3 regions of the Riemerella anatipestifer ATCC 11845 genome follow, and region 1 is predicted to be linked to each of the others. Evidence: riboswitches for the same ligand, from Rfam matches in the RefSeq annotation. Region 1 holds a riboswitch; each other region holds the start of a gene.

Region 1 (4,151 bases):
TGGTTGGGTCTTTTCTAAAAACTGATTAAGACTACTAAAATCGGAATCTAAACGACTAATCATAAGTGCTAAATTTCAGCAAAGATAACTATATTTTTGGAGTAGATATTTTAAAATAGAGCTTTTAAAAAGATGATACTATCAAGTTGAAAATTCTAAAAATGCCATAATCCATAAAATTCATACTCCAAAGGATAACTAAAAATACTAATAGAATAATGGTTTGTTGTTTTTTATCAAATCTCCTCCAATACGAAGTAATGGTATAATACAATAGAAAGACACTGCTTGGAAAGTTAATAACCCTAAGTATGTAACTTTGTTGAATATCTTTATCACAATGAAGGCTAAACGCGTCAATTATATTAAAAGCTGATAAGCATAATACCACAATAATAATTGATATTATTGGGATATCATCAAAGAATAATTTATGCACAACTAACAGTAAAACAGAACAGAGAAACGGTATAATCCAAACATGTACGGCAGCTAAGCTATAGATACGGATATAAAAGTCAAGAATTCCTATTCCCCAAATAATAAAAGAAGAGAGAATTAGATTTTTAATAAAATGATAAGTAAAACCTAAGTTAATTTGCATTTAATAATATGTTGTTTGTTATTGTAAAGTCATTTTCATCACAGCTAAATTATAAAAATAAATTAAACTCTATTGGCTTATTTGGAGTATTTGCTATTATCAACGATTATTTAAAAGGAACTAAATTTTAATAAAGAAATTAGTTTTAAATCGAATAAATTAGATAAATTTGCCGTCATATAAAAAACAACTAATAATGAGTCTTTTTAACGATACCAAAGTCGCTTTTGCAGATAAAACAACAGAACAGCTAGAGAAAGCAAAGTGGATGTTTACTATGATTAAGTTTCCACAATTGACTAGTATAGGGATAAACCTTCTTAACTTTAGTATTAAAAATAATTTCCCTTTTGTGGAGGGGGTTGTCGAAAAAACATTATTCCAACAGTTTTGTGGTGGCGTTACTAGAGAGCAAAGCCAGAAAGTAGTTAATGAGATGTATCAGCGTCATATAGGCAGCATCTTTGATTATGCCATAGAAGGTAAAGAAGAAGAACAAGCCTTTGACCATACTTGCGAAGAAATAAAACAAAATATTCTATACGCTGCGGGGAATCCTGCCATTCCTTTTGTAGTTTTTAAACCAACAGGATTTGGGAGGTTAGATTTATATGCAGAAGTTCAGGCGAAAAAAGAGCTAACAAGTTCAGAAAAAGAAGAGTGGAGCAGGGTAGTGAAACGCTACGAAGAAGTTTGTCAGTTAGCATACGACAAAGGTGTGATAGTAATGGTAGATGCCGAAGAGTCTTGGATACAAACAGCCGTAGATGATTTGGTAAACGAAATGAAATCTCGTTATAATAAGGAGAGAGCCATTGTGTGGAATACCATTCAGATGTATAGAACAGGAAGATTGGAGTATCTAGCCGAAGACTTAGAAAGAGCTAAATCTAAAGGTTACTACTTAGGCTACAAATTTGTGAGAGGGGCTTATATGGAGAAAGAAAGAGAAAGAGCAGAAAAAATGGGCTACCCATCACCTATCCAACCAACAAAACAGGCTTCTGATGATAATTATAATGCGGGGATAGATTTTGTAATGACGAATTTAGACAAAGTTTCGGCGTTCTTTGGAACTCACAACGAGAAATCTACGGAGCTAATAATGGATAGAATGAAAGAAAAAGGGCTACCGAATGACTTCCAACAAATCCATTTTGGACAACTGTATGGAATGAGTGATAATATCACTTACTATCTAGGAAACCAAAAATATAATGCATGTAAATATCTGCCTTACGGTCCAGTGAAAGATGTGGTGCCATACCTTACGAGAAGAGCTCAAGAAAACACTTCCGTGGCAGGACAAACGGGTAGAGAGCTATCTCTAATAGAAAGAGAACTGAAAAGAAGAAAAACAGAAAGATAAAATCTATCCAAGATATACAAAAAAGCCAAAGTAAAGCCTTTTACTTTGGCTTTTTTATTTTAGAGCAGGGTTATTAGGTTAAAGTTGTACTTGTTTCAAAAAAAAATTTGTTTCTTTTGGATATTCAAAACCTAAGGTCTATATTTGTGCTGTATTTGTACCTTAACATCATCGGAAATGTTATCAAGAAAGGCGGAGGGACTAGACCCTGTGAAGCCTTAGCAACCCTTTCATCAAGAAAGAAGGTGCTACATTCTACCTATTTGGGGATAGATAACTAAAAGATTTCTACTTTACCTTTTGAGCTTTCTTTTTAACATTTCAATGATTTTTTAAACTTTATTGAAATGGAAACTAATATATTTAATCAGCTCGATGCCTTGCTCCAAAAAAGGATACTTATTTTGGACGGTGCTATGGGCACTATGATACAACGGTATAATTTTACCGAAGAACACTATCGTGGCGAACGCTTTAAAGATTGGGAGCACCCTGTTAAAGGGAATAACGACTTGCTATCCCTCACACAGCCACAAGCCATAGAAGAGATACACCGCCTATATTTGGACGCAGGGGCAGACATTATAGAAACCAACACCTTTTCTAGCACTACCATTGCAATGGCAGACTACGCAATGGAGTCTTTGGTGGAAGAACTCAATTATGAATCGGCTAGAATTGCTAAAAAACTTTGTGAAGTTTACACCGAAAACAATCCAGATAAACCTCGTTTTGTGGCAGGGGCAATGGGACCTACTAACAGAACGGCATCGTTGTCTCCAGATGTTAATGACCCAGGGTATAGGGCAATTACCTTTGAAGATTTAAGAAAAGCCTACAAGCAACAGGCAAAAGCATTACTAGAAGGTGGTGCTGATATTTTACTCGTTGAAACCATCTTTGATACGCTTAACGCCAAAGCCGCTTTGTTTGCCATTGATGAGTTGGCGGAGGAGAGAAATACCAAAATCCCCATTATGGTATCAGGTACAATTACCGATGCGTCTGGGAGAACCCTTAGTGGACAAACAGCGGAGGCTTTTCTTATCTCGGTTTCTCATTTAGACTTGCTGAGTGTAGGGCTTAATTGTGCCTTGGGAGCTAAGCAGCTTACGCCTTATTTACAGGCTTTGTCAGAACATTCCAACTTTTACATTTCGGTGTATCCTAACGCGGGGTTGCCCAATGCTTTTGGAGCGTACGATGAAACGGCAGAGCAAACGGCAGAGCAAGTTAAAGAGTATTTAGATAAACGGTTAGTCAATATCATTGGGGGCTGTTGTGGTACAACGCCAGAGCATATCCGTGCCATTGCCGAATTGGTACAACATTATGAACCTAGAAAACTTAATCTCGTATGAAAGGAAATCATCATCAATTAGAACTTCCTGCGAGACCACTTAAATTGTCAGGATTAGAGCCGCTTATCATCACTCCCGAATCTAACTTTGTGAATGTTGGGGAAAGAACCAATGTTGCAGGGTCTAAACGATTTTTAAGGCTGGTAAAAGAAGGCAACTATTCCGAAGCATTAGATATTGCAAGGCATCAGGTAGAAGGTGGAGCTCAGATTTTAGATGTCAATATGGACGATGGACTTATTGACGGTAAAGAAGCTATGGTAAAATTCTTAAACCTCATCGCTTCCGAGCCTGATATTGCTCGTATTCCGATTATGATAGACTCTTCCAAGTGGGAGATTTTAGAGGCTGGGTTACAGGTCGTGCAGGGTAAAGCGGTGGTCAACTCCATTAGCCTTAAAGGTGGCGAAGAAGAATTCATCAATCAAGCTAAAAAAATAAAAAGATACGGTGCGGCGGTTATTGTTATGGCTTTTGATGAAGTGGGGCAAGCCGATACTTATGACAGAAGGATAGAAATCGCGGAGCGGTCTTATCGCCTTTTGGTGGATAAAGTCAACTTTGCTCCAGAGGATATTATTTTTGACCTTAATATATTTCCTGTAGCTACGGGAATGGAAGAACACAGACGAAACGCTATAGATTTTATTGAAGCGACGAGATGGGTAAGACAAAATTTACTGTATGCTTCGGTAAGTGGAGGCGTGAGTAATGTGTCGTTTTCTTTTAGAGGTAATGATACCGTGAGGGAAGCCATGCACTCGGTATTTTTATACCACGCCATACAAGCAGGAATGAATATGGGGATTGTAAACCC
Region 2 (4,151 bases), 230 kb from region 1:
TGTTCGGCATCTTCAAAAACAAAGCTAGAGGTAAGATACAATGGCACTGAATGCTCCTGAAAATCAGTCCTAGCGATTTGATTTCTGATGGCTTGGGTTTCAAAGTTTTTCATATTATAAAGTCTTTATTTGGTTTCACTTAGTCTTAAAATATCACCAAAGACACCTCTGGCAGTTACCTTAGCACCAGCACCAGCACCCATAATAACGATAGGGTTTTCGCCGTAGCTTTCGGTATAGATTTCAAAGATAGAATCAGAGCCTTTAAGCTGTCCTAACGCAGAATGGGCAGGTACTGAAACAAGTTTTACATCAAGTACACCTTTGTCTTCTCTTAGGTTGCCGTGCAAATCACCTACATAACGCAGAACATAGCCTGTTTCTTGGTTGTCTTTAATCTTTTGATAGGCATCATCTAGCTCATTTAGTCTTGAAATGAAATCTTCTTTACTAATATCAGAAAGGTTTTCAGGAATGAGGTTTTGGATATTGATGTCCTCAAATTCATTTACTAAGTCTAGTTCTCGTGCTAAGATTAGCAGTTTTCTAGCCACATCATTTCCTGAAAGGTCTTCCCTTGGGTCAGGCTCGGTAAAGCCTTTTTCCATGGCTTCTTTAATAATAGTAGAAAAGGCATCTCCTCTTACTGAAAAATTATTAAATATATAGCTAAGCGACCCCGAAAATACCCCTTTAATACGTGTAATGTCTTCGCCAGAAAGATGAAGGAGCTTAATGGTATCTATCAATGGTAACCCTGCTCCTACATTGGTTTCGTAGAGGTATTTCTTTTTGTTTTTTTCTAGGGCACGTCTTAGTTTTTTGTATTCTCCAATCGGAAGAGTATTGTAAATTTTGTTGGAAGAAACCAAATCAAAACCTTGTTCCGCTAGTTCTAGATAGTTTTTTACAAAGTCTTTACTAGCGGTATTGTCCACAGCAATTAGATTTTCAAATTGATGCTCTTTCACAAATTGAAATAAATCTTCCAAAGTATTTTGGGTACTAGCAAATCTCACTTTTTGTCGCCAATCGCTTCCGAAGCCCCCTTTGTTAAAAACAATATTTTTAGAGTTGGCTATCGCTACGATTTTAAGGTCTATCCGCTTTCGTTGCAAAATATCGTAAGCAGAATCTAAGATTTGCTCTATCAAAGTACCGCCCACATTACCATGCCCAAACAATACTAAATGTACCGCTTTAGGTTTGCCATAAAGTTCGGTTTCTATAATGTTTTTGGTTTTTTCGGCTTGGTTGGTCGCTACTACAATGTTTACACGCCCCGCCGAAGCCACTTGGTTAAGAAGTAACGGGAAAATTTTGTTACGCTGGAGTTCGGTAAGTATTTTGTTGAAATCAGACGTTACCAGACCAATGACAGTAATACCATCTACACTATAAATTTGGCTTACAATCCCTTGGTTAATTTCATTTTTAAACTCTTCTTTTAGGCATTGTACTGCATCTTCGGCATTGCTTTCATCTACGAGTACAGAGATGCCGTTTTCTATAGCCTGTTGAGAGATAACACCAACGCTAATGTTGGCTCTATTAAGAGCGTTAAATATACGAGAGTCTATCCCTATTTGACCTAGAAAGTCCTTGCCTTCAAAATTGATGATGGCTTTGTTTGGATATATGTTAAGGTTTTCTTGATTAGGCATAATATAATTTTTTAAGTTGATTTAATATTTAATAATTGATTTGAATATATGTTTCATTTGTTCGTATTCCATAAGGAAGGCATCGTGCCCGTGTACCGATTTTATTTCGTGGTAGTAGGCATTAGCATTATTGTTTCTTAAAAGTTGATAGGTTTCTTCAATCTCAAAGGCAGGGAAAAATAAATCGCTATCCACCGCTACCAAATGGAATTCTGTTTTTATTTCAGTTAACGAAGACTCATCAACCGCAATGGTGGTTAGCAGATGGTTCATTAGTAAATAAGCCTTTAGAGTAAACCTTGCATTAAGGCTTTCTCCGTGGAAATTGAGCCATTCGTGAGATTGCAGTAGGTCAGTATCGTCTCCTTTTTGTCTTTTGAATCTTTTATTGAGTGAAAAGGGAGTTCTATAACAAAGCATTGCGTGAGTTCTCGCTTTTTGTAGAGGTTTTTCGCCGTTCTCTAGGAGGTATTTCTGAACTAAGCATTGGGCATTCAGCCAATCGGTCGTTTTAAAATCCGAGGCTACAGGCACAAATACTTTGGATAAGTTTTTATTAAGATTGAGCATTTCCCAACCTATAGCACCACCGATGGAGCCACCTATAAGATAGTCTAATTGTTTAATTTTAAGTTGTTCTAACCCTAAAAGGAATAGCTGAGCCACATCTTGAGTAGTGAAGGCTTGTGGATTATCAATAAAGAAATCATTATAACCATTACCAGGGATATTAAAACAGATGACTGTGAGTTTGTTGGTATCAATGGTTTTTCCTGCTCCCACCAAATCTTGCCACCAACCTTTTGTTCCTGCCACATTAGAGTTTCCCGTTAGAGCATGATTGATGAGTACAATAGGAGCTGTATGTAAAGGCAACCCAAATAGCTCATAGCTAAGCGAGATATCCGTACTATATCTAGTAGTTGTTAAATAGTCTTTAATTTTGAGGTGATGCAACATTCTTTTATTATAAGTTTTAAATAACTGAAATGTTGCCAAGAAATAAGAGGTCTTTTCTTGATGTTATCTATCCAAAAAACTTTGGTAGAATTTAGCACCTTCTTCCGTTAAGGAAGGGTTGCCAAGGTTTCACAGGGTCTATTCCCTCCACCTTTCTTGATAACATTTCCTAGTTTTTCAATGAACTAATACAGAGCAAAGATAGACTATTTTTTGTTTTAAACAATATTTTCAACGAAAAAATAAAACCTTGCGTTTAAAATTAACTAACTTTGCATCCAACTTTTATTTATAGATTCTGATGAGCAAAAAAAATATAGCCGTAGTTATGGGCGGATACTCCGATGAGTACAAAGTTTCCCTAAAAAGTGGACAACTAATTTACGACTCTTTAGACCGTGATTTATATAATGTCTATAAAGTGGTAGTTCTTAAGGAAGGTTGGTTTTATTTAGACGAAAATGAGGCTAAACTACCAATACAAAAAGGAGATTTTTCTGTAAATCTACCTAGTGGAGAAGTACTGCGTTTTGATGTTTGTTTTAATACCATTCACGGGACACCAGGTGAAAATGGTGTGTTACAGGCATATTGGGACGCTATTGGTCAAAAATATACAGGGTGTGATTTTTACCAAAGTGCACTTACCTTTAATAAAAAAGATACTTTGGCTGTATTAGCAAAGTATGGTATTCCGTCTGCTAAAAGTTTCTACATAAAAAAAGGAGAGGCTTATGATAAAGATAAAATTATCAACGAGTTAAAACTGCCTCTATTTGTAAAGCCTAATCAAAGTGGTTCTTCTTTAGGAATTTCTAAGGTAAAAGAGGTTTCGGAGTTTGAAGCAGCTTTAGAAAAAGCATTTTTGGAAGACGATGAGGTTTTAGTAGAAAGTTTCTTAGACGGTATGGAGGTATCTGTGGGTGTGCTAGATTATAAAGGTGAGACTATTGTTTTAGGCATTACAGAAATTATCCCAGAAACAGAATTTTTTGATTACGAAGCAAAGTATCAAGGAGCGTCTCAAGAGATTACACCAGCAAGGCTAGATGAGGCTACTAGATTAAGAGTAGAGGAAGTTGCAAAAAGAGCTTATAACTCTTTAGGAATGAAAGGGTTTTCTAGAAGTGAATATATTATTATGAACGGTGTGCCTTATATGCTAGAAATGAATACTAACCCTGGGTTTTCACCTGCGAGTATCCTTCCTCAACAAGCGAGAATTTACGGTATCTCCATTAAAGATTTGTGCGGAAACGAGGTAGAAAAAGCGCTAGCAAAATAATAAAATATGAAAGTAGCTGTATTTCCAGGGTCTTTTGACCCTATTACTCTAGGTCATTATGATATTATAGAACGAGCGTCTAAACTTTTTGACCGTCTCATTATTGCTATTGGGCAAAACTCTCAAAAACATTATATGTTTCCACTAGAAAAAAGGATAGAGTTTATAGAAAAATCGGTGTCTCATTTTGGGAATGTAGAGGTGGATTCGTTTGAAGGGCTTACGGTGGATTACTGTATGGA
Region 3 (4,151 bases), 610 kb from region 1:
TCTGGTTCAGACTTTGTAGAGATGTTTGTGGGAGTTGGGGCTTCTAGAGTGAGAGATTTGTTTGCTCAAGCTAAAGCAAAATCACCAGCCATCATATTTATAGACGAGATAGATGCTATTGGTAGAGCTAGAGGTAGAGGTGCTTTTACGGGAGGAAATGATGAAAGAGAAAATACACTAAACCAACTTTTAACAGAAATGGACGGTTTCGGTACAGATACTAATGTGATAGTAATGGCAGCAACCAACCGTGCGGATATTTTGGATAAAGCCTTGATGCGTGCAGGAAGGTTTGACCGTTCCATTTATGTAGATTTACCTGAATTACACGAGAGAAAACAAATATTTAATGTTCATTTAGCTAAAATAAAACTAGACAATACTGTAGAGGTAGAGTTTTTGGCAAAGCAAACGCCTGGTTTTAGTGGTGCAGATATTGCGAATGTATGTAATGAGGCGGCATTAGTGGCGGCAAGAAAAGGACACGAAGCGGTAGGGAAACAAGATTTCTTAGATGCAGTGGACAGAATTATAGGTGGATTAGAGAAGAAAAATAAAGCAATTAAGCCTTCCGAGAAGAGAAGGGTAGCGTTCCACGAAGCTGGTCATGCGAGTATTAGTTGGTTAGTAGAACACGCAGCACCGTTGCTTAAGGTAACTATTGTTCCTAGAGGGCGTTCTTTAGGTGCAGCTTGGTATCTTCCAGAGGAAAGACAGCTTACTACTACAGAGCAGATGCTAGACGAAATGTGCGCAACTCTAGGTGGTAGAGCAGCGGAGCAAGTAGTATTTGGAACCATCTCTACGGGAGCTTTGTCTGATTTGGAAAGAGTTACGAAACAGGCTCAAGCGATGGTTACCATTTATGGTTTAAATGATAAGGTAGGTAATATTTCTTATTATGATAGTTCAGGACAGCAGGAATATAGCTTTGGGAAACCTTATTCTGAACAGACGGCTAAAATGATAGATGAGGAAATTTCTAAAATCATCGAAGGTCAATACCAAAGAGCTATCAATATTTTAAATGAAAATAGAGATAAACTAGATGCATTGGCGGATAAGCTCCTTGAGAAAGAAGTTATCTTCCGTGAAGATTTAGAAGCGATATTTGGCAAGAGAGCGTGGGATCCAGAACTTACTGAAACTCCAGTTTCCTCTATAGAGGAGGTTAAGAAATATGATGAACCAGTAGTAATTGACAATGATGAAGAAAACAAGGGCTAAATCAATAATAGAAAATTAAATAAAAAAAACAGACCACCATATCAAAAAAGTGGTCTGTTTTTGTTTTTTATATTTGTGCTTTCTTCTCTTCTTTAGAGAAAAAAATCCAAAGGAGTACGCATAAAAGCAATAAAATGGGATAAAAAGTATAGCTTACTAGGTTGAAGTAATCAATACGGTTATTGCTTAGTCCAATGATAATAAGTATCTGAGCTCCATAAGGGAGTAGCCCTTGTATAACACAGGAGAAAATATCTAGTACAGATGCCATAAATCTAGGAGCTATTTTATAGTGTGTACTTATATTTTTAGCAATTTTACCTGATATAATAATAGCGATTGTATTATTGGCAGTTGCAATATCTACAAGACTTACAAGTGTACCTGCACCTAGTAAAGCAGATTTTCTTCCTGAAATAATTTTTTTTATTCTGTTAAGAAGAAATTCCATTCCTCCTGCCTTCTCAACTAAAGCGGCCAAACCACCTGTAAAAAGTGAAAGTATAAAGATTTCTTGCATACTTGTAAAGCCTTCATATACTTTTTTACTGATTTCCAATACTCCAAAATCCAAAATGAAAAACCCTAAAGAACTACTGAATACAATACCCAGTAGAAGCACTAAAAAAACATTGATACCCGCAAGAGAAAGGATAATCACCAATAAATAGGGTAAGGTGAGAAATAATTGGCGAGTATCTACAGATGTTGTGGTATTGAGTTCGGTAGGCGTGGAAATTACGTTTGCTAGTATGACGTATAATACGCAGGTAATAATGGCTGCAGGAATAGCTATTTTAAGATTGGTCCTTAGCTTGTCCTTCATCTCACAATCTAGTGATTGGGTAGCGGCTATAGTGGTGTCCGAAATTACAGAAAGGTTATCACCTAGCATAGCACCTCCTAATAGTGCTGCTCCTAATAGGTTAATATCTATCCCTTTATCGGCAAATCCAACAACCACAGAGCCTAGAGTTACAATAGTTCCTACGGAAGTTCCAGACGATATAGAAATAAAAGCAGCGATAATAAAAATACCCAAAGGAATGTACGAGGAGGAAATTAGACTCACTCCAAAATCCACGATAATGTCTACGCTTCCTATGGACTTAGATACCACCGCAAAAGCTCCAGCAAGGAGATAGATGATACACATATTGAGTATCTTGTGGTCGCCACAACCATTTAGGAAAGTATCTATTTTTTCATTAAAAGACTCTTTAAATAAAATGAAAGCCACTACAATACCTGCCATCACAGCAATGGGAGAAGGCAAAGCGTAAAAATCGTTAAAATAAATACCACTGCCAATAAAGGTAAACACGAATACCAATAGAGGTACAACAGAGATAACAGAGGTTTTTTTCATTTCCAATACAGTTTTTAGTCTGTATCCATCAATGAACCTTATTGTGTTTTTAAGAAAAATAATGTGGAATACTTAAAGACAACATTTTTTCCTTTGTTAAGGCTTATCTTTTTAGCACCTTGCTTGTTGTTGCAGGTTGCTACCTTTCTATTAAGGTTCTTGATAAATACAGTGGTGCAAATATAGAAATTTAATTAAGAGTTGTCTAAATTTTATTCAATAAAGTTTAAACAAATTATCATATATTTTCTCTAATGATTTGATATATAGTGTTAAAATATTGAATTCAACAATTAACTAATTATACTCAATATTCACACGGATATAACTGTTGTTAGAGCAATCGCTTATATTACTTTTGTACATTTCTGAAATGTAATTGTTGGCTTTATAAGTATTATTAGTATTTGTCTGTTTCAACATATACTCTCCCCAAAAGCCTATATAATTATCATCTTCTATTCTAAAACTATTACCACCGTCAATTAGGGCAAAAGCAATTTTAACTGGTTCGCTAAGGTTTTTAAAAGGATTGTATTTTGTTTCGTATTCGTAATTATAATCTCCCTGTAGTGTTGATATTCTACTTATTTCGTTTCCTTTGTATAAAATATGTTCTACATGTTCGCTATTGAATTTTGGTGTTCTAAAGTGAACATCTGTTAGCTTTCCGTTTGAGTCGTACTTAAGGCTAATGTATCTTACTACATCGCTTTGGGTATGCCAACCAATAGGAGCAATGTATCTCACTTCGGTTACCTTATTTCCTGTATAATAAAACTTCATAGATGTAAGAGGATAATGGCTGAATGTAACATTATCTAACGTGCCCTCAGAATGATTAAAGTAGGTTACCCTATCATTATTAGAAGAGGTGGAACTGATTAAGTTATTATCACTATCATATTTATAGCTTGTAATTTCATTGTAATTATAAGGGGTACAGTTGGCAAGTCTATCATATCCCTTTTCTTCTACTTTTATCAACTTTGGTAATATCTTACTGCTTTCTTTTGGAGTATTATATGTATTTGCTACATTGTCTGCACTCCTTTGGCAAGCGGTAAAGCCCACACATAAAAACACTAATAAAATTTTCTTCATAGCTTACTTTTTAAGTTCCAAAAATACAAACTTGCAATCTAATTAACAGTCTATTGGATAATTTTACCATAGTTATTTTAAAAGCAATCTATTAACTTATATTTGATTTGTCTTAAATGATATCTGGAATATGCAGTATGTATGGATAAAAAATAGCTAAAGTTTCTCCTTTATATTGTGTATAGATGTCATTTACATCAAATTTTTCTTCCTTAACTTGAAGGAATAAAAAAGCCTGATTAATGTTATTTTTAATCAGGCTTAATTGTGTATTGATAAAGATGTTTTCTTCATTGGGTGGAAATGCTTTTTGTTTTTTAGAATTCCAGTTATCAGGATTTATGAATAATCCTGTTGCAAAAGGCTTCCTTTCTGAATTGTAGGTGATTCTACAATTTAATGGAGCGAATCCTTGCTTATTTATTCTTGAAGCTGAAATTACAAATAATAT

The links. Region 1 has a riboswitch for S-adenosylmethionine ahead of RA0C_RS10000 (homocysteine S-methyltransferase family protein). Riboswitches for the same ligand answer to the same signal wherever they lie in the genome.
Region 2: it holds a riboswitch for S-adenosylmethionine, as region 1 does, so the genes downstream of both, RA0C_RS10585 (alpha/beta fold hydrolase) here and RA0C_RS10000 (homocysteine S-methyltransferase family protein) in region 1, are expected to answer to the same signal.
Region 3: it holds a riboswitch for S-adenosylmethionine, as region 1 does, so the genes downstream of both, RA0C_RS07180 (Na+/H+ antiporter NhaC family protein) here and RA0C_RS10000 (homocysteine S-methyltransferase family protein) in region 1, are expected to answer to the same signal.

Annotation. Positions count from the first base shown of each region.
Region 1 covers NC_017045.1:2,122,860-2,127,010, forward strand. Annotated here, with positions in the region: gene aroB (3-dehydroquinate synthase) at 1-63, opposite strand, end outside; gene RA0C_RS09995 (proline dehydrogenase family protein) at 801-1,973, shown strand; SAM riboswitch class I at 2,151-2,253, shown strand; gene RA0C_RS10000 (homocysteine S-methyltransferase family protein) at 2,321-3,334, shown strand; gene metH (methionine synthase) at 3,331-4,151, shown strand, end outside.
Region 2 covers NC_017045.1:1,894,265-1,898,415, forward strand. Annotated here, with positions in the region: gene RA0C_RS08985 (trans-sulfuration enzyme family protein) at 1-113, opposite strand, end outside; gene RA0C_RS10580 (ACT domain-containing protein) at 126-1,664, opposite strand; gene RA0C_RS10585 (alpha/beta fold hydrolase) at 1,686-2,624, opposite strand; SAM riboswitch class I at 2,685-2,790, opposite strand; gene RA0C_RS09000 (D-alanine--D-alanine ligase) at 2,926-3,909, shown strand; gene coaD (pantetheine-phosphate adenylyltransferase) at 3,916-4,151, shown strand, end outside.
Region 3 covers NC_017045.1:1,509,063-1,513,213, forward strand. Annotated here, with positions in the region: gene ftsH (ATP-dependent zinc metalloprotease FtsH) at 1-1,227, shown strand, start outside; gene RA0C_RS07180 (Na+/H+ antiporter NhaC family protein) at 1,295-2,596, opposite strand; SAM-I-IV-variant riboswitch at 2,671-2,767, opposite strand; gene RA0C_RS07185 (hypothetical protein) at 2,894-3,700, opposite strand; gene RA0C_RS07190 (Arm DNA-binding domain-containing protein) at 3,813-4,151, opposite strand, start outside.